DNA from 2 places in the Vibrio sp. RC2502 genome. Region 1 is predicted to be linked to the other one. Evidence: predicted binding sites of a transcription regulator. Region 1 holds the regulator's gene; the other holds the start of a gene.

What was found. Region 1 encodes MetJ, which represses methionine synthesis genes. Its sites were predicted from a motif close to TTAGACNTNTANANGTCTAA; they were not measured.
Region 2: the regulator MetJ is predicted to act here: its motif matches at 13,445-13,464, upstream of metK (methionine adenosyltransferase).

The regions. Positions count from the first base shown of each region.
Region 1 covers NZ_CM141453.1:2,957,674-2,972,865, reverse strand. Annotated here, with positions in the region: gene tuf (elongation factor Tu) at 1-766, shown strand, start outside; gene ACYJZR_RS13820 ((2Fe-2S)-binding protein) at 1,097-1,285, shown strand; gene bfr (bacterioferritin) at 1,378-1,854, shown strand; gene ACYJZR_RS13810 (malic enzyme-like NAD(P)-binding protein) at 2,063-3,340, shown strand; gene metJ (met regulon transcriptional regulator MetJ) at 3,450-3,770, opposite strand; gene ACYJZR_RS13800 (O-succinylhomoserine (thiol)-lyase) at 3,998-5,158, shown strand; gene ACYJZR_RS13795 (bifunctional aspartate kinase/homoserine dehydrogenase II) at 5,173-7,581, shown strand; gene metF (methylenetetrahydrofolate reductase) at 7,857-8,759, shown strand; gene ACYJZR_RS13785 (PadR family transcriptional regulator) at 8,830-9,369, opposite strand; gene ppc (phosphoenolpyruvate carboxylase) at 9,807-12,440, opposite strand; gene argE (acetylornithine deacetylase) at 12,718-13,854, opposite strand; gene argC (N-acetyl-gamma-glutamyl-phosphate reductase) at 13,999-15,003, shown strand; gene argB (acetylglutamate kinase) at 15,025-15,192, shown strand, end outside.
Region 2 covers NZ_CM141453.1:2,772,440-2,787,631, reverse strand. Annotated here, with positions in the region: gene hemW (radical SAM family heme chaperone HemW) at 1-602, opposite strand, end outside; gene ACYJZR_RS12935 (XTP/dITP diphosphatase) at 621-1,223, opposite strand; gene ACYJZR_RS12930 (DUF4426 domain-containing protein) at 1,341-1,772, opposite strand; gene yggU (DUF167 family protein YggU) at 1,900-2,190, opposite strand; gene ACYJZR_RS12920 (YggT family protein) at 2,190-2,747, opposite strand; gene proC (pyrroline-5-carboxylate reductase) at 2,800-3,618, opposite strand; gene ACYJZR_RS12910 (YggS family pyridoxal phosphate-dependent enzyme) at 3,738-4,451, opposite strand; gene ACYJZR_RS12905 (type IV pilus twitching motility protein PilT) at 4,480-5,520, shown strand; gene ACYJZR_RS12900 (PilT/PilU family type 4a pilus ATPase) at 5,551-6,657, shown strand; gene ruvX (Holliday junction resolvase RuvX) at 6,719-7,144, opposite strand; gene ACYJZR_RS12890 (YqgE/AlgH family protein) at 7,193-7,756, opposite strand; gene gshB (glutathione synthase) at 7,870-8,820, opposite strand; gene rsmE (16S rRNA (uracil(1498)-N(3))-methyltransferase) at 8,835-9,566, opposite strand; gene endA (deoxyribonuclease I) at 9,690-10,385, opposite strand; gene ACYJZR_RS12870 (SprT family zinc-dependent metalloprotease) at 10,505-11,002, opposite strand; gene ACYJZR_RS12865 (DUF2189 domain-containing protein) at 11,069-11,866, opposite strand; gene metK (methionine adenosyltransferase) at 12,211-13,365, opposite strand; gene tkt (transketolase) at 13,682-15,192, shown strand, end outside.

The DNA.
Region 1 (15,192 bases):
GGTTGACGATGAAGAGCTACTAGAACTAGTAGAAATGGAAGTTCGTGAACTTCTATCTGAATACGATTTCCCAGGTGATGATCTACCAGTTATCCAAGGTTCTGCACTAGGCGCACTAAACGGCGAAGAGCAGTGGGAAGCGAAAATCGTTGAACTAGCTGAAGCTCTAGATACTTACATCCCTGAGCCAGAGCGTGCGGTAGATCAGCCATTCCTAATGCCTATCGAAGACGTATTCTCAATCCAAGGTCGTGGTACAGTAGTAACTGGCCGTATCGAGCGTGGTATCCTAACAGTTGGTGACGAAGTTGCTATCGTAGGTATCAAGGATACAACTACTACAACATGTACTGGTGTAGAGATGTTCCGTAAGCTTCTAGACGAAGGCCGTGCAGGTGAGAACGTTGGTGCACTTCTACGTGGTACTAAGCGTGACGAAGTTGAACGTGGTCAAGTACTAGCTAAGCCTGGTTCAATCACTCCACACACTAAGTTCGAATCAGAAGTATACGTACTGTCTAAAGAAGAAGGCGGTCGTCACACTCCTTTCTTCAAAGGTTACCGTCCACAGTTCTACTTCCGTACAACTGACGTAACTGGCGACATCTCTCTACCAGAAGGCGTAGAAATGGTAATGCCAGGCGACAACATCCAAATGGTTGTTGAGCTAATCGCACCAATCGCAATGGACGAAGGTCTACGTTTCGCTATCCGTGAAGGTGGCCGTACAGTAGGTGCTGGTGTTGTTGCTAAGATCTTCGAATAATTCTTAACGAATTAAACGAAATCTTGCACTCTTCTTCTTTTTGAAGAAAGCGCATCAAGAAAAGGGAGGCTTCGGCTTCCCTTTTTCGTATTTGTTTTTTATTTAGTTATAAGCACAAACTGAAGGTGCTCCCTTCTTGTTTTAAAAAAACAACCTCTTACTTGAAGTATGTTTTTTCTGATTCGCAGTTCCCTCATAAGTGATTGATCCTCTCTTTCCGAACAAAAACCTATATAACGAAATGTTCTCAATACTTCCTCAATACGAGTGGTAACAATAACTATTCTCGTTTATATTCTTGTCTTCGGTTTTTATTAGAAAGGTTTTTATATGTACGTTTGTCTTTGCCATGGCGTCTCCGACAAAAAAATTAGGAAGTTGGCGATAGATGAGGGTGTAACTGATATTCGAGGCATTAAGAGATGCACGGCTTTGGGGAGCCAGTGTGGTAAGTGCATTAAGCAGGCGAAAGAAATCCTAGCAGAAACACATTACACCGAATTAAGACAAGCTAGTTAACTACCTCATCGCTTTTTGAGGATTACTTGGTCTCTTTGACACCTTCTCATTTGCTTCTAAAGTTAATAGAAGCCAAATAGGAGGGCTTTGTCATGAAAGGCGATCCAATCATCATCCAACATCTCAATAAAGTGCTCGGTAACGAGCTCATCGCTATCAATCAATATTTTCTTCATGCTCGTATGTATAAAGACTGGGGGTTAAAGCACCTGGCCGATAAGGAATACCACGAGTCGATTGATGAAATGAAGCATGCTGACCACCTTATCGAGCGGATCTTGTTCTTGGAGGGATTACCGAACCTTCAAGATCTTGGAAAGCTAATGATTGGTGAAGATACTAAGGAAATGCTCGAATGCGACCTTAAACTGGAGATGGCGGCCATTCCTGATCTAAAAGATGCGATTGCCTATGCCGAAGATATTCGCGACTATGTTTCGCGTGATTTGTTTCAAGATATTCTCGAAGATGAAGAAGAGCATGTGGACTGGCTTGAGACCCAACTTGGCTTGATTGAAATGTCAGGCATTGAAAACTACCTTCAAGCTCAGTATGTCGATGAAGAGTAACGAACATACTGACGCATTGTTCAAAAAGAATTCATATCATAAAAAGAGCACCTGACCAGAAAATCAGGTGCTTAACACACTTATCTGGTCTAATCTCTTTTATTATCGGCTTTTTAAGGATATTGCTCGCAATCTTACCTATGAAGATTGATTTCTATCCTTTAGAATTTATGCCCCCTTACCTAAAAATAACAAAGAGAAACGATCCATGTCTGAAGACAATCGCCAAGCAGCCACCCCAGAAGAAGAACATCGCCAAAAAGCTCTGGATTACCATGCTTACCCAACCCCGGGTAAAATCGCTGTCGAATTAACTAAACCAGCAGAAACTGCTGGTGACCTTGCTCTAGCATACAGCCCTGGCGTGGCTGAGCCTGTACGTGAAATCGCACAAAACCCTGACAACGTGTACAAGTACACAGCGAAAGGCAACATGGTTGCGGTTATTTCAAACGGTACCGCTATTCTTGGTCTAGGTAATCTTGGCCCACTTGCCTCTAAGCCTGTAATGGAAGGTAAAGCGTTACTGTTTAAGCGTTTTGCTGGCCTTGATTCAATTGATATTGAAGTGAAGCATCGCACGATCGACGAGTTCGTTGATACGGTTGCGAACATTGCTGACACTTTCGGTGGTATCAACCTTGAAGACATCAAAGCACCAGACTGTTTTGAAATTGAAAAGCGTTTGATTGAGCGTTGTGACGTACCAGTATTCCACGATGATCAACATGGTACGGCTATCGTGACAGCTGCAGGTATGCTCAATGCTATCGAGCTGCAGGGTAAGAAGCTTGAAGATTCAACGATTGTTTGTCTTGGTGCTGGTGCTGCAGCCGTTGCGTGTATGGAGCTGCTTATCAAGTGTGGCGCAATGCGCGAGAAGATCTACATGCTGGATCGCAAAGGGGTGATCCATACTCGTCGTGATGATCTGAATGAGTACAAGCAACTGTTCGCAAACAATACAGACAAGCGCACACTAGAAGATGTGATCGAAGGTGCAGACCTATTCCTAGGTGTATCTGGTCCAAATCTATTGCCACCAGAAGCGTTGAAACTCATGGCTGACAAGCCAGTTGTATTTGCTTGTTCGAACCCAGATCCTGAAATCAAACCTGAGCTAGCACACGCAGTGCGTGATGACTTAATTATGGGTACTGGTCGCAGTGATTATCCAAACCAAGTGAACAACGTATTGTGTTTCCCTTTCATTTTCCGTGGTGCGTTAGATGTACGTGCGAGTGAAATCAATGACGACATGAAGCTGGCAGCAGTTGACGCAATTCGTGCATTGGCAAAAGAGCCTGTGCCTGAATCGGTACTAAAAGCTGCAGGTGTTGAGAAGCTAGAATTTGGCAGCGACTACATCATTCCTAAGCCAATGGATCCACGTCTGCTACCTCGCGTAGCAAAAGCGGTAGCTCAAGCGGCAGTAGATTCCGGTGTTGCTCGTATTGAGATGCCAGAAAACTACATGGCAGAGTAATTTACTCAGCCACATTGAACACAAAAATGGGACGCATTGACGTCCCATTTTTTATATCTCCAAAAACTGCCCCCGGCGCAGCTTCTAAAGCGGATGAATTTGTAAGCAATTATTCTTCGTCAAATGCTTCGAATTCGATACCCATCGCCGTCATTAACGCTTTTGCTTCAGTTGGAATGTCATCCGGTCTGTCTTTACGAAGGTCTTCATCCGTTGGTAATGGCTGACCTGTATATGCGTGCAGGAATGCTTCACATAGTAGTTCGCTGTTGGTTGCATGGCGTAAGTTATTGATCTGACGACGTGTACGCTCATCAGTCAGCACTTTTAAAACTTTTAGCGGGATAGAAACGGTAATTTTTTTTACTTGTTCGCTTTTTTTACCGTGCTCAGCATATGGGCTAATGTATTCACCATTCCAGTCAGCCATTGCACACCTTCATTTATGTAATAAGTTGAAAATTAATATAGGTGCTGATTTTAGCCGCATTTACTGCCACAAGCAAAGACATATGGACGTCTAGAAGTGTTGACGTCTCATTTTTTGACAAGTAAAGTGAACAGAACAGTTAAGGAAGAGTGTTGTTCAGATAGATCTGACAAATTAGATATAGCGCATTCCTATTTAGAAGTCATCACCTGTGAAAGGATACACCCATGAGCACCCGCAAGCCTGCGACCATTGCTGTACGCACTGGTATCGAATCAGACAGCCAATACCACGCTGTTGTTCCACCAATCTACCTTTCAACCAACTATGGTTTCCCTGCTTTTGGTGAAGTCCCTAAATACGATTACACGCGTTCAGGTAACCCAAACCGTGGTTTGCTAGAGAGTGCGTTATCAGAGTTAGAGTCTGGCAAAGGCGCAGTGGTGACTAACTGCGGTACTTCCGCACTTAACTTGTGGGTATCGGCTTTTCTTGGGCCAGATGATCTGATTGTTGCACCGCATGATTGCTATGGTGGCACATACCGTTTGTTCAATACACGAGCTAACAAAGGCGACTTCAAAGTGCAGTTCGTTGATCAATCGGATGAGCAAGCTCTAGAGGCTGCACTAGCGAAAAAGCCAAAGCTTATTTTGTTAGAAACTCCATCGAACCCTTTAGTTCGTGTGGTTGATATTGCAGCGGTATGCGAAAAAGCCAAACAAGTGGGCGCTTTGGTTGCGGTAGACAATACCTTTTTGACACCGGTGTACCAAAAGCCTTTGGAGCTCGGTGCTGATTTTGTTATCCACTCAACTACAAAATACATTAACGGTCACTCGGACGTGATTGGTGGTGTGGTGATCACCAAAACAGAAGCGCACGCAGAAGAGCTTGCATGGTGGGGAAACTGTATTGGCGCCACGGGTACGCCTTTCGATAGTTACATGACGTTGCGTGGGATCCGCACTTTAGGCGCCCGTATGCGAGTGCACGAAGAAAGCTCTCAACACGTACTCAACTACCTACAACAGCAGGCTTTGGTCGCGAAGATTTACCATCCGAGCTTGCCAGATCACCCAGGTCACGAAATCGCGAAAAAGCAGCAGTCGGGTTTTGGGTCTATGTTGAGCTTTGAATTTGCAGGCTCATTTGAGCAACTTAAAGTGTTTGTTAAAGAGCTCGAACTGTTTTCTCTTGCAGAGTCGCTTGGTGGCGTGGAGAGTTTGATTTGTCACCCCGCATCTATGACGCATCGAGCCATGGGAGAAGAGGCGTTAGCGGAAGCGGGCGTGTCGCATCAGCTGCTTCGTCTGTCTGTGGGTTTAGAAGATGCACAAGACCTGATTGCCGATCTCGATCAAGCCTTTGTAAAAGCTGCTCAGTAATAGGAGAACTAAAAATGAGTGTACAACGTCAGTTACATAAATTTGGTGGCAGCAGCTTAGCAAACCCTGAATGTTACTTACGTGTGGCCGATATTCTTAAAGAATACTCTGTCGAGAATGATCTGGTGGTGGTATCTGCCGCGGGGAAGACCACTAATCGCTTGATCGAGTTTCTGGAAGGTTTAGACAAAGATGGCCGTATTGCGCATGAAGCACTGCAAGGCTTAAGACAATTCCAGTCGGAGCTAATTGAATCTTTATTAGAAGGCGAGGTGCAGACGCAATTGCTCGCTTCTTTGCACGATGAGTTCAGTACCTTAGCCGAGCTGGCTGCGCCACTGACGGATGCGCAAAAAGCGGCAGTGTTGGGTCACGGTGAATTGTGGTCTTCACGTTTATTGGCTGCCTTGCTTTCACAACAAAATGTTCCTGCGGTCGCACAAGATGCACGTGCATTTTTACGTGCAGAAGCCGGTACTCAGCCTGAAGTTGACCGTGCGCGTTCTTATCCCCTGATTAAGGAGGCGTTGGCGCAGCACAGCCACAAACGTGTCATCATCACCGGATTTATGGCGCAAAATGAGGCAGGAGAAACCGTGCTGTTGGGGCGGAATGGCTCGGATTATTCCGCAACCGTAATCGGAGCTTTGGCGGAAGTGACAACCGTAACCATTTGGAGTGATGTTGCTGGCGTTTACAGTGCGGATCCTCGTTTGGTGTCGGACGCATGTCTGTTGCCTTTACTGCGCTTAGACGAAGCGAGTGAACTGGCCCGCCTTGCAGCGCCGGTTTTGCATAGCCGTACGTTACAACCTGTCGCGCAAAGCACGATGGACTTAAGCCTCAAGTGCAGTTATCAACCTGAATCGGGGTCAACACGTATTGAGCGTGTACTTGCTTCTGGGCGTGGAGCGAAAATCATCACTTCTTTGGATGAGGTATTGTTGATTCAATTGTCCTTTAGACATGGTCATGACTTCAACAAAACCCAAAGTGATGTTTTAAAGTCTCTTCAACGTGCGCAACTCGAGCCACTCTCTTACGAAGCCCAAGCCGATCAGCAAAAATTACGCTTAGCGTACACCACAGAGATTGCGACAGGTGCGCTGAAGTATCTACAAGATCTTGCGGTTGAAGCTGAAATCAAACTCAAAGAAGGCTATTCACTTGTGGCCGCTGTCGGAGCGGGCGTAACGAAGAATGCCAACCATTGTTTTGGTTTTTACCAAAAATTGAAGCACGCACCAGTTGAATTTGTTTCTGAAACTGAATCAGGTTTAAGCCTAGTTGCGGTACTGCGTCGCACCGATACCGAAGCATTAGTGCTGTTGATTCACAGCCAGTTATTCCAAGCGCAAAAGCGCGTAGCGGTAGCGTTATGTGGCAAAGGCAATATCGGTTCTAGCTGGTTAAATCTATTTGCGACTCAGAAAACAGAACTCGAAAAACGCCACGGTATGAGCTTTGACTTAGTCGCCGTCGTCGATAGCCAGACATATTGGTTTGCTGAAAAGGGTATCGATGCGGCGGCGGTTGCCGACAAGTTTGATGATGAAAGTATTGAGAACGATGGGACGTGGCTGAGTCGGTTGGGCGATTTACAAAGTTATGATGAAGCCGTGGTATTGGACGTGACCGCGAGCAAAGAGTTGGCGCAACGTTATGTTGATATCGCCCAACAAGGCATCCATTTAATTTCTGCTAACAAAGTTGCAGGCTCTGCCGACAGTCAATACTACCACCAAGTGCAAGATGCATTCGTGAAAATCGGTCGCTACTGGCTCTACAACGCGACGGTTGGGGCAGGGTTACCTATCAACCATACCGTGAGAGATCTGCGTGAAAGTGGTGATGAGATTGTGGCGTTATCCGGAATCTTCTCGGGAACACTTTCTTGGTTGTTCCAGCAGTTTGATGGCTCGGTGCCGTTTAATGAGTTGGTCGATTTAGCGTGGCAACAAGGATTAACAGAACCGGATCCGCGTGCTGATTTAGATGGTTCGGATGTCATGCGTAAACTGGTTATCTTAGCGCGTGAGTCTGGTCTGGATATTGAACCGGACAGCGTAAAAGTGGAATCACTGGTACCTGAAGAGCTGCGCTCTCTGAGTTTGGATGAGTTCTTTGATAATGGCGCACTGCTCAGTGAGATTCTTCAAGAGCGTCTAACCAAAGCACAAAGAGATGAGCAGGTGCTTCGATATGTGGCGCGCTTAGAGAAAAATGGCAAAGCGACGGTGGGCGTAGAAGCATTACCGCGCGAACATGCGCTGGCTAACTTGCTGCCATGCGACAACATTTTTGCGATTGAAAGTAAATGGTACAAGGACAACCCTTTGGTGATTCGTGGCCCAGGTGCAGGACGCGAGGTGACCGCTGGTGCAATCCAATCGGATCTCAACCGCTTAGCTGGATTATTCTAAACTTTGCGAGATACCTAAAAACCCTGGAATTCATCCGGGGTTTTTTATTCCTTCCTCAGTGCCATACTTAAAATAAGATTCGCCATTTTCAAACGTTGTTATGAGTAAATAGCAGATGCGAATTAACTTGAACTATCCTCATTATTAACGCGAGAAAAATTCATAATCACAAGGTTGACATTAAATAACATTCAATACATTCTGTAGACATATAGACGTCTAAACGTCGATTCAAGGATTTTGATTTCGTGGCGGAGTGCCACAGGGAGAGTAAGATGGGATACACGCACGCAGGCCATATCGACGCCTTAAACCAGAATATCGCTGAGTTGTCAGATAACATTAATGTCTCGTTTGAGTTTTTTCCGCCAAGCAGTGAAAAGATGGAAGAAACGCTGTGGAACTCTGTGCATCGTCTCAAAACGCTCAAGCCTAAATTTGTTTCGGTAACATACGGAGCAAACTCTGGTGAGCGTGATAGAACTCACTCCATTATCAAGGAAATCAAAGCAGAGACTGGCTTAGTTGCTGCGCCTCACCTCACTTGTATCGATGCAACACGTTCAGAGTTGATTGAGATTGCTGATGATTACTGGAATAACGGCATCGAAAATATCGTTGCGCTGCGTGGTGATATCCCACCTGGTGGCGGTGCTCCAGATATGTATGCTTCGGACTTGGTTGAGCTACTAAAATCTCGTCACGATTTTGATATTTCTGTGGCGGCTTTTCCAGAAGTACATCCAGAGGCAAAAAGTGCTCAATCGGATCTGCTAAACCTAAAACGTAAAGTGGATGCTGGTGCAAACCGTGCCATTACTCAGTTCTTCTTTGATGTGGAATCTTATCTGCGTTTTCGTGACCGCTGTGTTGCGGCGGGAATCGATGTAGAAATCGTACCGGGTATTTTGCCAGTTTCGAACTTTAAGCAAGCCTCACGCTTTGCGGCGCAGAATAACGTTAAAGTGCCAGGATGGATGAGCAAACAGTTTGAAGGTTTGGATGATGATCCTGTGACTCGCCAACTCGTAGGTGCGAGCCAAGCTATTGATATGGTTCGTGTACTAAGTCGCGAAGGTGTAAAAGATTTCCACTTCTATACGCTGAATCGTGCGGAGATGACTTATGCGTTATGCCATACTTTAGGTGTTCGTCCTCGTGTAGCCGTAGAAGCGTAAATCCGATTTCAAAAAGACAAAAGGCTTGCCAAGTGGCAAGCCTTTTTCGTTGTCTCTAAGTAAAAGGAAATTAACCAATCACTTCAAGTTCTGTTAGGACTTCTTCTGCCCAAGTGATCCACGTTTCACGTAACAGTAGGTTACGACGAAGCGTTAGGCGCTCTAAACGAGCTTGTTTGTCCAAAGTTGAAGGCGTTGCGTAGTAAGCCGCTTCAATTTCTTTGTAGTGAGAAACCAGTTTACGAGACTCTTCAACAAGTTCTGCTAGTTGATCACGGAAAGGTGTTGATGGTTGAACAGCACAAGCCATAAGTTTCGCTGAAAATTCATCACGAACGGTTGGGTGTGCAGTTGGTTGATCAAACCATTCTCCAAGAGCGCTACGGCCTGCATCTGTGATGGAGTAAACCTTACGGTCTGGTTTGCCTTCTTGAGGTTCTAGTACGCAAGTAACCAGCTCTTTCTCGGCCATTTTATTTAGCTCACGGTAAACTTGTTGGTGGCTTGCTTTCCAGAAGTAACCGATGCTAGCAGAGAATTCTTTAGTGATATCGTAACCGGTTGCGTCGCGAGTGCTAAGAACAGTTAAGATTACGTGTGGTAATGACATGTCTTCAATCCAAATGGTCAATAAACTTGTAAACAAGCTACTTACACTTTCAGCTGCGCTCTTACTGGCGCTTGAGTTTTTTAATGTATAAGTAGCACCAACAAAGTTGGTCCTGTCACCTTAAAGCCGTTTATCACCTAGAGATGGGGATCCCCATCAGGGCTGGAGCAGGTATGATTGGATTTATGAGCTCTCAGCAGGCAAGTAGTATATAAATAATAAGCATGAAGTGGAATACTAGGGCAAAATTACCCTGAAAAACTAACATAATACTCAATAGAGTTATTTTGTAGTTAATAATTCTAATTTGTTGGTATTTTATGGGTTTTTTGTGGTGTAAGTATCTGGTTATTTGCTGCGCAATTATGTGGTTGGAAGTTATGAATATAAGAAAGGCTGAGTATGAACTCAGCCTTTTGTATTACGAATGGTTATTTTTAACCCGTATTACGCATACCTGCTGCAATACCCGCGATGGTCACCATCAGAGCCTCTTCAAGGTTTGCAGACGCCTCTTCTGTTTGACGAGTACGGTATAGCAATTCAGCTTGAAGCATGTTCAATGGCTCTACGTAGATGTTACGTAGGCGAATTGATTCTTGGCCCCATGGGTCGCTTTGCATTAGGTTTTCGTTGTTCTCTACGTTCAGTACGGACTTAATATCACGTTGAAGTTGTTCACGCAGTCGGTCACCCAATGGTTGAAGTTGAGGTTCAACTAGGCGTTGGTCATAGTAGCGAGAGATTTCCATGTTGCACTTGGTGTACACCATCTCAAGCATACCTAGGCGAGTTGAGAAGAACGGCCATTCGCGACACATTTCTTCTAGCAGCGCCTGATGACCTTTGTCTACTGAGTACTGAATAGCTTCACCTGCGCCTAACCAAGCCGGAAGCACCAAACGATTTTGGCTCCACGAGAAGATCCAAGGAATTGCACGTAAGCTTTCTACACCGCCATTTGGATTACGTTTCGCAGGGCGTGAACCAAGCGGTAGTTTGCCTAGCTCTAGTTCAGGCGTCGCTTGACGGAAGTATGGAACAAAATCTGGTTCGCCACGGACGACGCCACGGTAAGCTTCACAGCTCACTTCCGACAGGACTTCCATCAAGTCGCGCCATTCTTGTTTTGGCTCTGGTGGTGGCAGTAGATTTGCTTCCAAAATGGCGCTTGCATACAAGTTGAAGCTGTTTACCGCAACATCTGGTAGACCCAGTTTAAAGCGGATCATTTCGCCTTGTTCTGTTACGCGTAACCCGCCTTTCAAGCTCTTTGGTGGTTGAGACAGCAGAGCCGCGTGTGCAGGTGCACCGCCGCGACCAACGGTGCCGCCACGACCATGGAACAGAGTCAGCTCAACACCTTCGTCTTCTGCCACTTTAACTAGAGATTCCATAGCATGGTACTGAGCCCAGCCTGCCGACATGACACCCGCATCTTTTGCGGAATCAGAGTAGCCGATCATGACCATTTGGTGGTTTTGAATAAAGCCACGGTAAAGGTCGATACTCATTAGCTGCTTAATGACCGATTCCGCATTATTCAAGTCGTCTAGAGTTTCGAACAGAGGACAAACATCCATACGGTAAGGGCAGCCCGCTTCTTGCAGTAATAGGTGCACAGCGAGTACGTCTGAGGCGGTACGAGCCATTGAGATGACGTAAGCACCGAACGCTTCGCGCGGTTGCAGAGCGATGATCTTACAGGTGTCTAAAACCTCTTTGACAGGCTCTGATGGTTCCCAATCGCGTGGCAGTAGCGGACGTTTAGACGCAAGTTCATTGGTGAGGAAAGCAATTTTATCTTGCTCGCTCCACTGTTCGTAATCACCAATGCCGAGGTATCGAGTCAGCTCAGAGAGTACATCTGCGTGGCGCGTACTTTCCTGGCGGATATCAAGACGAACTAGGTGAACGCCAAACGCTTTCACACGACGCAGCGTATCTAGCAACGAGCCGTCAGCGATGACGCCCATGCCGCACTCATGCAGTGATTGATAACACGCGTACAGAGGATCCCAAAGCTGTTCAACTTTTTGTAGCGGTGCTTTGACTGCCAGTTTTTGACCGTGGATCTTCGCATCAAGAATATCTTTGGTTTCATTGAGCAGAGCACGTAGTTGTTTCAGGATTGCGCGGTATGGTTCATGTTGATCTTCACCAGCAAGTTCACGAACTTGCTCGTTAGAAACGGTCATCGAGAGTTCGCTGATCAATTCATTGATGTCATTGAGATAAAGGTCAGCGGCTTTCCAACGAGACAGAAGCAGTACTTCACGCGTTACGCTATGAGTAACGAACGGGTTGCCATCACGGTCCCCCCCCATCCAAGAAGAGAAATGCACTGGACGAGCATCAATTGGTAAACCTTCACCTAGGTAAGACTTCAGACGATCATTCATTTCACGTAGGAAATCTGGCACTGCTTCCCACAGTGAGTTTTCTACTACGGCAAAGCCCCATTTCGCTTCATCCAATGGAGTAGGGCGTTGTTGACGAATCACGTCAGAATGCCAGCTTTGTGCGATAAGTTGCTCTAAGCGACGCTCTGTTTTTTTGCGTTCTTTAGAAGACAGGTCGCTGAGTTCTAGCTTGGATAAACACTCGTTGATCTTGACCAGTTTATTGATCATGGTGCGGCGAGTGATTTCCGTTGGGTGCGCGGTTAATACCAGTTCAATATTCAAATCACGTACCGCTTGAGCCGTATCGAGTTTGCTAACATCGTTTTGTACCAGTTTTGAAAACAGCGAGTTGATCGCGTCTGGTTCACAGATGTGCTCTTCACAGTGGCGTGAAATGGTGTGGTATTGCTCGGCAATATTGGTGAGGTTTAGAAATTGGTTAAACGCACGGGTGACTGGCGTTAGTTGCTCATCGGGTAGGTGTTTGATTTCTTCTATCAAGCTTTCCCTGTCTGCTTGATTACCTGCTTGAGCCGATTTGGATAATTTACGAATGGTCTCCACTTTCTCGAAGATTTCTTCGCCGTGGGCATCGCGAATCGTGTTACCCAGTAAGTGGCCTAACATGCGCACATTGCTTTTAAGTGCGGCGTATTTCTCGTTCATTGTCGTCCTGCCTCGTAAAAAAACTACATCCATTGTCCTTGTTAAGACTCCAATCTAGCGAAAAGCACCAGTTCTAGTCAAATAAAGCAGACTAAGTTTGCAATTATTCGGCGTCTCTCCTGATTTAGAGCAAAGTTTCGACGGGCATAGAATTAAAAGTGAAAATTAATTACAAAATAACAAGTTAAATTCGTGTTAACGGTGCATAAAACCTTGTGCTTTGAGAGCCAAAATATGCAGCTCATCGGAGCTGCATAAAGGCTTTTTTTAAACTCAATCAACAACAATACTTAACCATCGCCTTTGAGAGCACATCAATGGTTGGGTCGATAAAATCAAAGGAGAGAAACTCATCTGGTTGGTGCGCTTGTTCGATAGAACCAGGGCCAAGTACCAGAGTCGGACACAGTTGCTGCAAGAAAGGCGCTTCCGTGCAGTAGTTGACGGTTTGCGAACTGGTTTGACAGATCTCTTCAACACCATCGATAAATGGATGATCGTGCTGACATTCATATCCTGGAATTGGCTCATGCAACGGTACGATGTCGATTCGTCCCGGCCATTTAGCTTCTACTTCTTGTAGTGCGCTGCGCAGCATGTTTTCTAAACCGTCCAAACTGATGCCCGGCAATGGGCGAACGTCATAATGCAACTCGCAACAACCACAAATGCGGTTGGCACTATCACCGCCATGGATATGGCCTAAGTTCAACGTTGGACTAGGGATGGCAAATCCTGGGTGGTGATACTCTTTAATGAGTTTGTCGCGCAGTTGCATCATCGCAAACAATACTTCATGCATGATTTCAATCGCGTTGACGCCCAAAGCTGGGTCAGAGGAGTGGCCGGATTTACCGGTAACCCGAATCGCATTGGCGACATGCCCTTTGTGACCACGAATAGGAACTAAGCTAGTGGGTTCTCCAATGATGCAGTAATCCGGCTTGAACGGCGCGCTCGTGGTGAAGTGTCTTGCACCGAGCATGGTGGTTTCTTCATCACAGGTGGCCAATACGTAAAGCGGCTTGTTTTGCTTGCTCCAATCCACTTTTTTTACTGCTTCATAAATGAAAGCAAAGAAGCCTTTCATGTCTGCCGTACCCAGACCGTAGAAGCGGTTGTCTTTCTCAGTGAGCTTATGGGGATCAAAGCTCCAGCGTCCTTCATCAAATGGCACGGTATCGCTGTGCCCAGCAAGCAAAAGACCGCCTTCGCCTTCGCCCATGCGTGCAATCATATTGTGTTTGCCTGATTCGACTTCGATCACCTCAACGTGAAAACCAAGATCTTTAAACCAAGTGGCGAGTTTCTCGATCACTTTGGCATTGCCTTGATCCCAGCTTGGATCAGTCGAGCTGATCGAAGAGGTACTAATGAGTCCTTCATAGACCTCTAGAAAAGTTGGTAATTGCATGGATTCTTCAATTCTCCTATTGACAGACAGAGCACAAAAATGTAAAACACATATTAACTCATATTTAATGAATAAAAAATCAAAATAAAGCTAATTTTAAATATGAATAATCATTTTGAGCTTTAAGTATATGGATGTCACACAATGCTAAAAACCACAATTATCGGAGCCAGCGGTTACACCGGCGCAGAGTTAGCGTTCATGGTTAATAAACACCCACAACTCACGCTATCAGGTTTATACGTTTCCGCCAACAGTGTCGATGCAGGAAAAACCATTGCACAGTTACACGGTAAATTGGCGAACGTGGTCGATATGGTGGTGAATGCGTTGACCGATCCAAAGCAAGTCGCGCAAGACTCTGATGTGGTTTTTTTAGCTACGGCTCATGAGGTCAGCCATGATCTTGCTCCTATCTTTCTCGACGCTGGATGTCAGGTCTTTGATTTGTCCGGCGCGTTTCGTGTCAAAAGCGATGGCTTTTACGACACCTTTTACGGCTTTGAGCATCAATTCAACAACTGGCTAGATAAAGCGGCGTATGGCTTAGCGGAGTGGAACCAAGAAGAGATTAAAAGCGCTCCTTTAGTTGCGGTAGCTGGCTGCTACCCAACGGCGTCGCAATTGGCAATTAAACCACTACTTGTCAGTGGCTTGCTGGATACTCAGCAATGGCCAGTCATTAACGCGACAAGTGGTGTCTCTGGCGCAGGGCGTAAAGCCTCAATGACCAACAGTTTTTGTGAGGTCAGCCTTCAGCCTTACGGTGTATTCAATCATCGCCACCAACCAGAAATTGCCCAGCATTTAGGATGTGATGTGATTTTTACTCCTCATCTTGGCAACTTTAAACGCGGCATTCTTGCTACTGTCACGATGAAGTTGGCGCAAGGTGTAACGGAGCAACAAGTTGCTCAAGCTTTTGAACAAGCTTATCAAGGTAAGCCAGCCGTGCGCCTCAAAGGTGATGGCATTCCACGTATTCAGGATGTTGAAAATACCCCTTTCTGCGATATTGGCTGGAAGGTGCAAGGCGAACACATCATTGTGATTTCAGCCATCGACAACCTACTTAAAGGTGCATCGAGTCAAGCGATGCAGTGTTTAAATATTCATTACGGTTACCCAGAACTGACAGCGTTGCTGTAGTCGTTGAAAGAGGGAAAAGCAATGACGCAAACCAATCAAGCTCCTTTAGTCATTAAGCTAGGCGGTGCGGCTCTATCTTGCACTCAAACCTTAAGCCAACTGTTTGGTGCCATCGCGGCATACCAGAAGTCGGCGCAGCGACAAATCGCCATCGTTCATGGCGGTGGCTACTTGGTGGATGAGTTGATG
Region 2 (15,192 bases), 190 kb from region 1:
GTGAGCTGATACCAAGACAGGTGCGGCGGTGCGAGCTCAATCGCTTTGTCCAAATCGGCTAGCGCTTGTTCGATGCTTTGATCGGGTAAGCCGTGCATTAAGTCGAGGTTAAAGCTGTTCAAACCAATTTGATGGGCAAGTTTCGCTGCATTAACGGCTTCGTCTTGACCATGAATTCGTCCTAGACGCTCCAACTTCTCCTGCTCAAAGCTTTGAACTCCGATGGAAATTCGCGTGACGCCCGCTTTACGATAACCCACGAAACGCTCTGCTTCGATGGTGCCAGGGTTTGCTTCCATAGTGATTTCAATGTCTGGCTTGAATGGAATTCGCGCTTCGATGCCTTTTAGCAAACGCTCAATGCCTTCTGCAGAAATCAAACTTGGCGTGCCACCGCCAATGAAGATGGAATGCAGCGGACGCGGTGCGTCATTTAAGCGGTACTTATCAATATCGGTATCCAGATCTTCTAGAAGGGCACTGATGTACTCTTCTTCTGGGATCTCCGCTTTAAGCGCATGGGAGTTAAAGTCGCAATAAGGGCACTTTTGTACACACCATGGGATGTGTACATACAAGCTGAGTGCTGGGGGCGTTAACATGGACAAGTTCACTCGATCTTACTGTGCGGTTTGCGCTGATAACTGAGCAAACAGTGAGTTCAGTGCTTTACCGCGGTGAGACAACTGCTTTTTACGTGTCGGCTCTAGCTCTGCTGACGCACAGTTATCTTCTGGTACGAAGAAGATAGGGTCGTAACCAAAGCCATTTTCGCCATGTGCTTCAGTCAGAATGCGCCCTTCCCATTTGCCATGACAAACGATAGGCGTTGGATCGTTCTCGTGACGCATCAATACCAATACGCAGTGGAAACGCGCGGTGCGCTCTGCTTCTGGCACGCCTTCCATTGCTTTAAGTAGCTTCTCTAGGTTCTCTTGGTCAGAGGCTTTTTCGCCGGCGTAACGAGCTGAGTAGATGCCTGGTGCACCTTTTAGGAAATCGACTTCCAGACCAGAATCATCTGCAATCGCTGGTAAGCCAGTTTCTTGCGCGGCATGGCGAGCTTTAATGATTGCGTTCTCAATGAACGTGGTGCCCGTTTCAGCAACTTCTGATACGTTGAATTCACTTTGCGCTAATACTTCAAAACCGAAGTCAGACAGTAGATCTGCCATCTCGCGAACTTTGCCTTGGTTGCCTGTTGCTAGCACAATTTTTTTCATGGGAATCTCTTTTAATAGTGATAGAGGAGAACAAATCGTTCTCCTCTAGATATTCTGGAATTGATAGAGGCTTTTGGCCTACTTAGATCAAAAAGCATTTAGATCATCACAACCCAATTACTCTTCGACAAAAAATTTCTGGGTGAATTTAAGCTTACCTGAGCCTTTGTTTCCAGCTTTAACGTCAATATCGAAGGTAAAAGTTTCTTCGTGAGTAATTGGCAGCTCGGCTAAGTAGTAAATGGCTTCACCTTCTTTAATTTCACGAAAGGTCAACTTTTGAGTTTGGCCTATTAAGTTTTTCGCATGTCCTCCTACCTTCGCCTCGACCGCTGGCTTACCTAAAGAGGCGCTGTCTAACACGCTGATGCTCACTACAGCCACGTAACCATTACGTTTGATGTCGTAGCTGCGAGCGACTTTAGGTGTCAGGAAAGTCGAGTTAAAAGCCACATAGTGTACTTCGATGTCTTTCATGTTTTTGAACTGTTCAGCAAAGATCGGTAATGACAACAGACTGATCAGTAATGCGGTAATCCATTTGCTCATTGTTACTTCCTCAAAGCACTCGTTATGAGCCAACCATAGTTGCACTTTTACCCGAGTGGCAGGTTAAAAAAGCATGTCCGATAGTTGGTACTAGTAAGTGTGGTACAAAATTATAAATAAAAAGCCATCATAAGATGGCTTTTACTTCAGCGGGTATCTGTACGGGCGATTCTATCCGAATTTGTTTGTGCCGTCCTAGTTCACCTTTTTCTATGTGAACCAAACCCTTAGCGATTTTGAACTGCTTGGCTAAGAACTTAGTGAGGTGAGCATTGGCTTTGCCATCGACAGGCGGTGCAGTGATGGCGATTTTGAGCTCTTCACCGTGCAAGCCGACGATCTTATCGCGGCTTGCTTTTGGTTGAATATAAAGCTTAAGGACGATGTCCTCGCCATCTTGCCAAACTGCTGCGGACATTACAGTTGGAACCAAATAGGACCAATGATATCGCCCATCAAGAAGTTTGCGAATTGCAAACCGATGAACAGAACCAGCACGCTCAAATCCAAGCCGCCAAAAGCAGGAAGTACGCGACGAATTGGTGCGCACATTGGCTCGGTCAATTGATGGAACACGTATTCAATTGGGCTACGACCTTGGCTCACCCAGCTTAGGATTGCGCGAATCAACAATACCCAGAACAGAAGGCCACCAGCAGCTTTTAGTAGCGATAACAAACCCAAGAATAGGAAATCAACGCTGAAAGAGACAGAGCCGTTAGACGCAATCAGAATCAGCGCGACAAATTTCAATACACACAGCACGTAAGCGAACAGAACCGTTGCAAGGTCAATATTGCCGATAGATGGAATAACACGACGCAGTGGGCCAATGACTGGCTGAGTCGCTTTTACAATAAATTGCGAGAACGGGTTGTAGAAATCTGCACGTGCAGCTTGCAACCAAATTCGCAAAATCACGACCATGATATACAGGTCAAATAGGGTTGAGATGAGAAAACTCATTGAATTCATAAGGTACCCTTAACAAGTAGTGGATGATGTTTCTTGAGAATCATCCAGATAATTAAAACAGTTTTTCCATTTCTTCTGCGCGAGCAACCGCAGCTTGCATGGCTTTTGCAACGATGTCCGTTAACTGATGCTCGTTGAATGTACGAAGTGCTTCGGCGGTTGTGCCGCCTTTCGAAGTCACGTTTTCACGCAGTGTCGAAAGTTCGGTGTCTGGATTGCTCACCACCATACTTGCCGCACCCAGCGCTGCTTGTTGAACCAACAAACGAGCCGTTTCTTTATCAAAACCTTGAGCTATCGCTTCAGCTTGCATCGCTTCCATAAACAGGAAGAAGTATGCCGGAGCGCTGCCTGCTGCTGCAATCACATTGTTGATGCCTGATTCTTGTTCCACCCAGCACACTTTACCAACCGCTTGCATCAGTTCTGCAGCAAAGGCTCTGTCTTGTTCTTTGACATGTTCTGGAGCGAATAAGCCACTCATGCCCAAACCCAACTGAGATGGAGTGTTTGGCATTACGCGAACCAAATTCAATTTTGTCGCTAGCATCTCATCCAAACGTGAACAATTGATGCCTGCCGCAATAGAAATCACGAGCTTGTTGCTAAAGTCGATAGATTGCAGAGGTTTACAAACATCCGCCATCATTTGTGGTTTCACAGACAGAACCACCACATCGGCCTCGGACGCTGCCAGCATGTTGTCGCTGGTGGTGCGGATACCAAAATCTTGCTCAAGCGGCAGACGACGCGCCTCTGATGGGGCGGTTGCAACAATGTTTTGTGCAGGGTAGCCGTTAGCCACGAGGCCCGAAACAATGGCTCTGACCATGTTTCCCGCACCGATAAAGGCGATCTTTTTATGTTCCATTTGTCTGATTTCCATCATGATATTTACGATTTATTGTGCGCTCAGGTGTATAATGGCGCCGCTTTGCGTTAACCGCTGTTTCATCGCGGTATCAATTAAGCATTTTCGCTCTTAAATGACTATTCACTTTTCGTGCTGTAGTCTCGCGCGCCAAAGATAGCCGTTCCGATACGAACCATGGTGCTGCCTGCTTCAATCGCAGCGGTCATGTCGCCACTCATGCCCATCGATAAGGTATCGATTTCTGGGTATTGCTGTTCAAGGGTTTGCTTCAGTGTCGCTAGCTTCTCGAACTCACGAAGCTGGGCGTCGTAGTCTGACACGTTCGCAGGAATCGACATCAATCCTCTTAAAGTGAGGTTGGGAAGGCGAGAAATCAACTCAGCCAGTTCGAATATTTCTGCGTCACTAACGCCAGATTTGGAATCTTCACCACTGGTGTTGACTTGAATCAGCACTTGCAATGGTTTGAGTTCTTGCGGACGTTGCTCATTGAGTCGCTGTGCGATCTTAGCGCGATCAATGGTGTGAACCCAATCGAAATGTTCAGCAACAAGTCGCGATTTATTCGATTGAATCGGGCCAATGAAGTGCCATTCGATTCGATTATCTGGATAATGCTCGGCAAAGTGCTGAACTTTACTGACGCCTTCTTGGACGTAGTTTTCACCAAACGCGGTTTGTCCCGCTTGGTAGGCTTCGAGAATTGCCTCGACAGGTTTAGTTTTGCTTACCGCTAGAAGTTGCACTGACTCTGGAGATCGACCACATTTTTGTTCGTCGCGTCGAATTTGAGAGGTGATATGTTCAATATTTTGTTGAATACTACTCATAGCTGTACTTTAGACTTAAGGATTTTAAATGGATATCACTGAGTTACTGGATTTTAGTGTAAAACATAATGCTTCGGATCTACATCTTTCTGCAGGTGTACCACCAATGGTTCGTATTGATGGTGATGTGAGAAAACTGGGCATTCCAGCGTTTACACACCAAGAAGTGCATCGTTTGGTTTTTGAAATCATGAACGATGCCCAGCGCAGTGAGTTCGAAGAAAAACTCGAAGTCGATTTCTCTTTTGAATTGCATAACGTTGGCCGTTTTCGTGTCAACGCTTTCAACCAATCTCGCGGTTGTGCGGCAGTGTTCCGTACCATCCCAAGTAGCATCCCAACTCTGGAAGAGCTAGAAGCGCCAGAGATCTTCAAAAAAATCGCGAATGCTGAAAAAGGTTTGGTTTTGGTTACTGGCCCAACGGGTTCTGGTAAATCGACAACCTTAGCAGCCATTGTTGACTACATTAACCGTAATCACAACAAGCATATCCTCACAATTGAAGATCCGATTGAATTTGTTCACAACAACAATAAGTGTTTGATCAACCAACGTGAGGTTCACCGTGATACCCATAGCTTCCAAAACGCGCTACGCAGCGCATTGCGTGAAGACCCAGATGTGATCCTTGTCGGTGAGATGCGTGACAAAGAAACCATCAGCCTAGCGTTAACGGCGGCGGAAACGGGTCACCTAGTTTTCGGTACGTTGCACACCAGTTCAGCAGCAAAAACCATCGACCGTATCATCGATGTGTTCCCAGGTAGTGACAAAGACATGGTGCGTTCCATGTTGTCTGAATCCCTTCGTTCGGTTATCGCGCAAAAACTGTTGAAACGTAATGGCGGTGGTCGTATCGCTTGTCACGAAATCATGATGGCAACGCCCGCGATTCGTAACTTGATTCGCGAAGACAAAGTCGCGCAGATGTACTCAATCATTCAAACGGGTGCCGCGCATGGAATGCAAACCATGGAACAAAATGCCCGTCAGTTGATGGCGCAAGGTATGGTTTCGCGCGAAGAAGTCGACAGCAAGATTGGACTTGAAGTGCAGCAATTCTCGTAACGCTCATACAGATAATGGTGAATACGGAAGATGGATCTGAATAAATTTCTTGAAGGTATGTTGACGCTAAAAGCGTCGGATCTTTACATCACGGTTGGTGCGCCAATTCTATTTCGTGTGGATGGCGAATTGCGTCCGCAAGGGGAGAAACTCACCGAACATGATGTTGCAAAGTTGCTTGATAGCGCAATGGATCCGGATCGGCGTCAGGAGTTTCGCAAAAGCCGCGAATCAAACTTTGCTATCGTCAGAGATTGTGGTCGCTTCCGTGTTAGTGCTTTTTTTCAGCGAGAACTGCCGGGTGCAGTTATTCGCCGTATCGAAACCATCATTCCTACTTTTGAGCAGTTAAAACTGCCTTTAGTGCTGCAAGACTTAGCGATTGCCAAGCGTGGTTTGGTGCTGGTGGTCGGCGCGACTGGCTCGGGTAAATCGACCACGATGGCGGCGATGACGGGCTATCGAAACAGCAACAAAACCGGTCACATCTTGACGGTCGAAGATCCGATCGAATTTGTGCATGAGCATAAGCGTTGTATCGTGACTCAGCGTGAAGTGGGTTTGGATACCGAAAGCTATGAAGTCGCACTGAAAAACTCGTTGCGCCAAGCGCCAGATATGATTTTGATTGGCGAGATCCGTAGCCGAGAAACGATGGAATACGCGATGACCTTCGCCGAAACGGGTCACTTGTGTATGGCAACGTTGCACGCCAACAACGCCAACCAAGCGTTAGAACGTATTCTCCATTTGGTGCCTAAAGATCAAAAAGAGCAATTCTTGTTTGATTTGTCGATGAACCTAAAAGGCGTGATTGGTCAGCAGCTGATCCGCGATAAGAATGGTCAAGGACGTCATGGTGTGTTTGAGATCTTGCTAAACAGTCCACGAGTGTCGGATTTGATCCGTCGTGGTGATTTACACGAATTGAAATCAACCATGGCACGATCCAATGAGTTTGGCATGCTGACGTTTGACCAATCGCTCTACAAGTTGGTGATGCAAGGTAAGATCAGCGAAGAGGATGCACTGCACAGTGCGGATTCAGCCAACGATCTTCGTTTAATGCTGAAAACACAGCGTGGTGAGCCATTCTCTACAGGTAGTCTTGCCAACGTCAAAATCGATATGGATTAAGCGTATTCAAGACACAAAAAAGGTTGGCTTCTGCCAACCTTTTTCATTGTGCTTGCGAGGTTTATTCACCCCAAAGCGCTTCAAACCAACTCTCCAGAATGACCACGGCAGATTGGCAGTCGATATTGCCTTTCGATAAGGCTTTGTAGCCACCCATACTGAACAATTCTGCACGCGCTTCTGAAGTTGATAAGCGCTCATCATGCAATTCAACAGGCAAGCCATAACGACCTTGCAGACGCTTCGCGAATTTTTTCGCTCGCGGGGTGATGGTTTCTAAATCTTTACCATGCAAATCCGTTGGCAAGCCTACGACCAACAAGTCTGGCTGCCATTCTTTAATTTGTTTTTCGATGTCATCCCAATTTGGAATGCCATCATTGGCTTTAAACGCTTTCAGTGGTGAAGCGGTGCCAGTGATTTCTTGACCAATCGCGCTACCAATACTTTTAGTACCGAAGTCGAAGGCCATTATTGTACGTGACATACAGTGTCTCAAATCTTAATGAAGTAGAAGTTAAGGAAGGCGGTTGTGTTACGCATGACCTGCGTCTGCCGACAATTGGCTTGGGTCGATACCTAGCTTTTCTACCGCTTTTTTCCAGCGCTCTGTAATGGGCGTATCGAAGATGATTTCTGGTGTGGCTTCGATGGTTAGCCAAGAGTTTTCAACCAGTTCATTTTCTAACTGACCGGCACTCCAACCGGAATAACCAAGAGCAACTAAATAGTCACTTGGCTCAGCCTCTGTCCCCAATACGGAAAGAATATCTCGTGAAGTGGTGACAGCAAGGTCGTCGGTCATTTGAATGCTGGATTCATAGTAATCTTTCGGTTTATGTAGAATAAAACCACGGTCTTCTGAGATTGGACCGCCATTGTAGACGGGTCTATCTAAGCTGGCTTCAAACAGGCGCGGGTGAACAGGCTGCACGTCAACTTGCTTGAGCATGTTGCCTACGGTGATATCAACAGGCGCGTTGATCATCAGGCCCATAGCGCCTTCTTCGTTATGTTCACAAACGTAGATAACGCTATTCTGGAAATACGGATCTTTCATTCCAGGCATGGCTACTAAAAAATGGTTTGTGAGGTTCATTCTCATACCGACCTTTAAGACTCGTAAATGCACTTAAGCAAACTCGCTACTATGTGCATGAGTTTGCTTAAGATAATGTCTGGTTCTCTACTATAACTGTACTATAAATTCAGTTATTCGCCTTTCACACGACGTTCAATGGCATCCATCAGTTTGCCAGTAATAGAAATGTCGAATGCCGCTTCGATTTCACGAATACAAGTTGGGCTAGTCACGTTGATTTCAGTTAGCTTGTCGCCAATCACATCAAGACCAACAAAGATAAGCCCTTTTTCTTTTAGAGTCGGAGCAACAGCTTGAGCAATCTTCATATCTGTTTCGCTTAGCGGACGAGCTTCACCAGTACCACCAGCGGCTAGGTTGCCGCGCGTTTCGCCTTTAGCAGGAATGCGCGCAAGACAGTAAGGCATCGGTTCACCGTCAACAACAAGAATACGTTTATCACCATTGCTGATGTCTGGCACGAAGGTTTGCGCCATCGCGTAGTTTTGACCATGGTTAGTCAGCGTCTCGATGATCACCGACACGTTTGGATCGTTTTCTTTTACGCGGAAAATTGAAGCGCCGCCCATACCATCAAGAGGTTTGAGGATCACATCGCCGTGCTCCTCACGGAAGGCTTTAATTTTTTCTGCTTTGCGTGTCACGATTGTGGTTGGCGTAAGTTCTGGGAACCAAGCGGTAAACAGTTTTTCGTTGCAGTCGCGTAGGCTTTGAGGTTTGTTAACGATCAATGCGCCTTGTTCTTCAGCACGCTCAAGAATGTAAGTCGCGTAGATGTACTCGGTATCAAACGGAGGATCTTTGCGCATGAGTACCGCGTCGAGCTCAGACAGTTCGATCGTCTGCTCTGATTTGAACTCGTACCAGCCGTTTGGATCTTCTTTCAGCTCAACCACTTTAGTGTCGGCAATCGCTTTGCCTTGGTCTAGGTGAAGATCGTTCATTTCCATGTAGTGGATTTCATAGCCGCGGCGTTGCGCTTCAAGCATCATGGCAAAGCTAGAGTCTTTCTTGATGTTAATGGACGAGATTGGGTCCATTACAATACCGAGTTTGATCATTATTTTTCTCCGTTTTAACCAAGATCGCCGAAACGAACTTGTAAGGCTGTAATTGCTGTCAGAGCCGCAGTTTCGGTGCGTAGAACGCGCGGGCCGAGTAGCGTCTCTTCAAATTGGTATTCGCGAGTCATGTCGATCTCTTCTGAAGACAAACCGCCTTCAGGGCCGATCAGAAGACGCACTTTCTCTACAGGTGTCGGCAGGGTGTTGATTGAGTATTTTGCACGAGGGTGAAGGTTGAGCTTTAGACCATCGTACTCTTCTTGGCACCACTGTTCCAAGCTCATGATTGGGCGAATTTCTGGTACTACGTTGCGACCACATTGTTCACACGCACTGATCGCAATCTTCTGCCACTGCGCGAGCTTTTTCTCAAAACGTTTTTGATCCAGCTTTACGCCACAACGTTCAGAAATAAGTGGTGTGATGGTATTAACGCCAAGCTCTACTGATTTCTGGATGGTGAACTCCATCTTATCGCCACGTGAAATGACTTGGCCAAGATGTAAGTCGAGAGGGGATTCAATATTGCTTTCGACGCGCTCAGTCACGTCAACGAGAACGTTCTTTTTACTGACTTCACTGATCACTGCTGGGAACTCTGCGCCACTGCCGTCAAATAATAGAACTTCTTGGCCTTCTTTCATGCGAAGTACTCGGCCGATATGGCCTGCAGCGTCTTCACTTAAAGCGATGGTACCAAGTTGATGAATGGTTTCTGGATGATAAATTCGAGGGATACGCATGAGATTTCCAGCAAGAGAATAAACTTAGTTCCTAACATGGATGCTTTCCACCGAAAAAACAAGGGGCAAGAGGCGTTTCGAATGAAGGAAACGCCTCAAAAAAGCTCGGGTGCGCTTGTGTTTTTACAGTGCGCGGCAAGCCTCTTGAACAAACGGGTTGTGGTTACCTTGTACTTTGGCGATGCGCTCGTCACGCTCACATTCCCATTTATCTACCGGATAGGTTTTGTTCCAAGCACTCATTAGCTGAGTTTGTTGCTTGGAGAGTTTGAATCCGTACTCCTTGCTCATGTACAGGTAAGTACGTGCAATCGAGCCGCGAGCTCTGTCGGGTGGCATTACTTTGCGTTGCTTGAAGTTCACTTGCATGTCGCAGCGGCCATAGCTGACACCATCCATGCCGTTCCATTGGCTGAAGTTGAAGTTAGAACGGTCACCGTTCACCTCACCAACCGCTGGGGTCAGGTTGTGTAAATCCGCTTCCATGAGCTTAAAAGCCGTGTCGTTGCGCGAACAGTTTTTACGCCCACCGCTTTGCCAACACTGGAGCTGGTGGCCGAATTGCCAGGCAGGAACCACATGTTCCCATTCAATGCGAGCTGCGCGTTTTTCTTGTTTGCGAACTTGGTAACCGCAAGAGGCTAAGTCAGGAACCCCTTTTTTGCCTTGCCACTGGATATCACAACCGCAGTAAAAACTGCTTGGGTGGTCTTGATAGATTTTCACCGCTTCACGTTTGGCGGCAGAAAATGAGCTAGGAGGGGCAGAAAAAGCGGAACTAGAAAGAACAAAGAGAAACAGAGTAAACAAGTATTTCATGATTAAAGTCTTTAAAAAGTATGACTTTAATCATTCTACCACTCAGAGATTGGCTTTAGTAATGAGTCTGTTAATAATAAAAACAAACAAGTGATCGCCGCTGTTTCTCACCGGCGAAATTAAGAAAGTTGAACACCTGTAAAATTCAAAGGCTGGTGGCATTTTTGACAGGAGTAGGTTGCCTCTTTGCGCAGAACTTTATTGTGTCGGCGAATCGAGAGCGGGTAGGTCATGCAGCCGCAACGATATTCAAACGTCTTGCCCTGGACTGAGGTAACTTCAAAGCGGTGTGTGGTGTTGGCAGGAATACCAAATACGGATTCCATGACGCCCCGCCACTCTTTTCCGTGTGGTCGAACTCTGCCGTACACTTGGTAGGTGATTAAGTGGGCGACTTCATGAGGAATTACTTCTTCCAAAAATGCCTGTGGATTTTCTCTAAATAAAATAGGGTTGAGACGAATCTGATTTAATTGAAGGTAGGCTTTTCCTGCAGCTTTGCCGCGAACGTTGAATGTGATGCTTGGGATAGGGAATGAGCGCTTAAATGCCTGCTGTGCCAAAGATATACAATCAACCATGACTTGCTTGGCTTTATAACTCAGTTCAATGTCCATCCATACTCCGGTGTATTCAATAAAAAGCCCCCGCGTTGGCGAGGGCTGAATCATAGCATTTGTCCGTTAAGGCGTGTGTTTTTTCTTGATGGTTGCATGATAGGCGTGCCATGTACCGTAGCCCAAAATTGGCATGGTAAACAACATACCGATTCCGTAGGTAGCAAAGCCAATTAAGATACCGCCACAAATAATCGCTGCCCAAACAATCATGGCCGGAATATTGGATTTCACTGCGTTAAAGCTAGTAAACACCGCTGTCATCATGTCGACACGGCGCTCCATCATTAATGGAATCGAAAATGCAGAGATACTAAATACGATACAAGCCAACACGAATCCAACCAATGAACCTATGACCAGAAAAGGCAAAAACTCAGTCAGTGGTGCGCCTTGTACGGATGGGTACAACGCGTGGAGCAGCGCAGCGATACGCATCCAGAAAATCATACAGACGGCGAGCAATACTGCGAACGCCCATTGTGAGCTTGAGTTACGACCAATCGCTTTCATGGAATGGAGCAGGCGCGCTTTGTGCCCACGTTCTCTCTCCCAACTCGCATCATAAAGACCCAGTGCTAAAAACGGACCTATGAGCATATAGACGATGAGGCTTGGCATCACCACTAAGTGTGTGCCTTGCCATTGCACCAGAAGCACAATACCAATCGCTGCTGCCATAAAACAGATGCCGTAAAAAGCACTGATGAGAGGCATACGTACGAAATCATGTAACCCCAGAGCTAACCAATGAAAGGGGGCACTCAGATTGACGGTGTTACACGGAATGGTTCTGGCGTATTCATTATCTGGCACTTCCTTTCGTTTGCTTTGGAAGTCAGATGGATTCACGGTACGAGGCATAACTCCTCCTTGATTAATTCCCACGGTGTCAACGCTTACCAAGGTCGTCAGTACTCGATCATCTCAATGGTTATCTTAAGGAGTACAGTGACTTGGTATCGAGCCATACAAAAGGATGTTTGGTTTACGTGTTTTAATCACGGACTTCACCACGTGAACCTACATCTTATTACTCGGTGTTATATGCATCGAAAAGTGCATTTAACATTATGTTAACTATTGGCGGTGATAGGGGAATTTACAAATAATTGCTGAATTTTTGTTCGGCAAGGGGAGGGAGGAATGTTCGATACAAAAAGCCCCCGCCATAAGGCGAGGGCTTTGTTGATTCTTGCGTGGCTCGATTACTTGATGCCAGCGAAATCGCGTAGAAGCTCAGCTTTATCAGTCGCTTCCCATGGGAACTCTTCGCGACCGAAGTGACCGTATGCTGCTGTCTTCTTGTAGATTGGTTGAAGTAGGTTAAGCATTTCTTGTAGACCGTATGGACGTAGGTCGAAGAATTGACGAACCGCTTCAATGATGATGTCGTGAGATACTTTCTCGGTACCAAACGTTTCAACCATGATAGACGTTGGATCAGCAACACCGATTGCGTAAGAAAGTTGGATTTCACAACGGTCAGCCATACCAGCCGCTACGATGTTTTTCGCTACGTAACGTGCTGCGTAAGCTGCAGAGCGGTCTACTTTCGATGGATCTTTACCAGAGAATGCACCGCCACCGTGACGAGCTGCACCGCCGTAAGTATCTACGATGATTTTACGACCAGTTAGACCACAGTCACCCATTGGGCCACCGATAACGAAACGACCGGTTGGGTTGATGAAGAAGTTAGTGTCTTTGCTGATCCACTCTGCAGGAAGAACAGGTTTGATGATCTCTTCCATTACTGCTTCACGTAGGTCAGGCGTAGAGATTGAATCACAGTGCTGAGTTGAAAGAACAACAGCATCGATACCGACAATCTTACCTTGGTCGTACTGGAACGTTACCTGAGATTTTGCGTCTGGACGCAACCAAGGTAGTGTGCCGTTTTTACGAACTTCTGCTTGCTTTTCAACAAGACGGTGAGAGTAAGTGATTGGCGCTGGCATGAGTACTTCAGTTTCGTTACATGCGTAACCAAACATGATGCCTTGGTCGCCTGCACCTTGCTCTTTAGGGTCAGCTTTATCAACACCTTGGTTAATATCTGGAGACTGTTTACCGATTGTGTTTAGAACAGCACAAGAGTTCGCGTCAAAGCCCATATCTGAGTGTACGTAGCCGATTTCACGAACGGTTTCACGAGTTAACTCTTCGATGTCAACCCATGCTGAAGTCGTGATTTCACCACCCACCATTACCATACCGGTTTTAACGTAAGTCTCACATGCAACACGAGCCTTTGGATCTTGCTCTAGAATCGCGTCAAGAACCGCATCAGAAATCTGGTCTGCAATTTTATCTGGATGACCTTCTGATACTGACTCAGAAGTAAACAGGTGCTTAGCCATGTTAGCTCCACTATATCTGGTTTAAAACTGAGGAATGATAAACTCCTCAGCGCAAATTAATACTAATATTTGTAGGTGTATCTACATCTAGACGTCTATTCTAATTTTGATTGCTCGAATTACAAGCTCTTTTTTGGTTTTTGTTATAACCAAACGTTTGCTTGAATTATTGATAATTTTTAGAACTTCGATGTATTTGAACTGAAAGGTGCAATATTTGTGAGGTTTTGGGTTGGAAAACGTTTGCACACCCAACTTGGCTTTGAGAGAATTGTGACCTCTTTTTTCGTTTCGCTTAATGTACTCAGGAGCAGACATGTCGTCTCGTAAACATCTTGCCAATGCAATTCGTGCTCTAAGCATGGATGGTGTTCAACAAGCTAACTCTGGCCACCCAGGCGCACCTATGGGTATGGCTGATATCGCTGAAGTTCTTTGGCGCTCTCACCTAAACCACAACCCAGCTAACCCAGAGTGGGCAGATCGCGACCGTTTTGTACTTTCAAACGGCCACGGTTCTATGCTGATCTACTCTCTACTGCACTTGAGCGGTTACGAGCTATCTATCGATGATCTGAAAAACTTCCGTCAGCTTCACTCTAAGACTCCAGGTCACCCAGAGTACGGCTACGCACCAGGCATCGAAACGACAACAGGTCCTCTAGGTCAAGGTATCACGAACGCTGTTGGTATGGCTCTAGCAGAAAAAGCGCTAGCAGCACAATTCAACAAAGAAGGCCACGACATCATTGACCATTTCACTTACGTGTTCATGGGTGATGGCTGTCTGATGGAAGGTATCTCGCATGAGGCATGTTCTCTTGCTGGTACGCTAGGCCTAGGTAAACTGATCGCATTTTGGGATGACAACGGCATCTCTATCGATGGTCACGTTGAAGGTTGGTTCTCTGACGATACACCTAAGCGTTTCGAAGCTTACGGTTGGCACGTAATCCCAGCAGTGGATGGCCACGATTCTGAAGCAATCAACGCAGCGATTGAAGCTGCAAAAGCAGACCCTCGTCCTACGCTAATTTGTACGAAGACTATCATCGGTTTTGGTTCTCCAAACAAATCGGGTTCTCACGACTGTCACGGTGCACCACTAGGCGCTGAAGAAATCGCAGCAGCACGTGAATTCCTAGGTTGGGAACACCCTGCATTTGAAATCCCTGCTGATGTATACGCAGAGTGGGATGCAAAAGCAGCTGGCGCTGAAAAAGAAGCAGCGTGGAACGCGAAGTTCGAAGCATACGCAGCGGCTTACCCAACAGAAGCAGCAGAGCTTAAGCGTCGTCTAAATGGCGAACTTCCTGCTGAGTGGGAAGAGAAAGCAAACCAAATCATTGCTGATCTTCAAGCAAACCCAGCAAACATTGCGTCACGTAAAGCATCTCAAAATGCTCTAGAAGCTTTCGGTCAAATGCTACCAGAATTTATGGGCGGCTCTGCTGACCTAGCACCTTCTAACCTAACCATGTGGTCGGGTTCTAAGTCTCTAGAAGCGAACGACTTCTCTGGTAACTACATCCACTACGGTGTACGTGAATTTGGTATGACTGCTATTATGAACGGTATCGCACTACACGGTGGTTTCGTTCCTTACGGCGCAACATTCCTAATGTTCATGGAATACGCTCGTAACGCAATGCGTATGGCTGCTTTGATGAAAATTCAGAACATCCAAGTGTACACACACGATTCTATCGGTCTTGGCGAAGATGGCCCAACTCACCAACCAGTTGAGCAAATGGCGTCTCTACGTTTGACTCCAAACATGAACACATGGCGTCCATGTGACCAAGTTGAGTCTGCTGTAGCATGGAA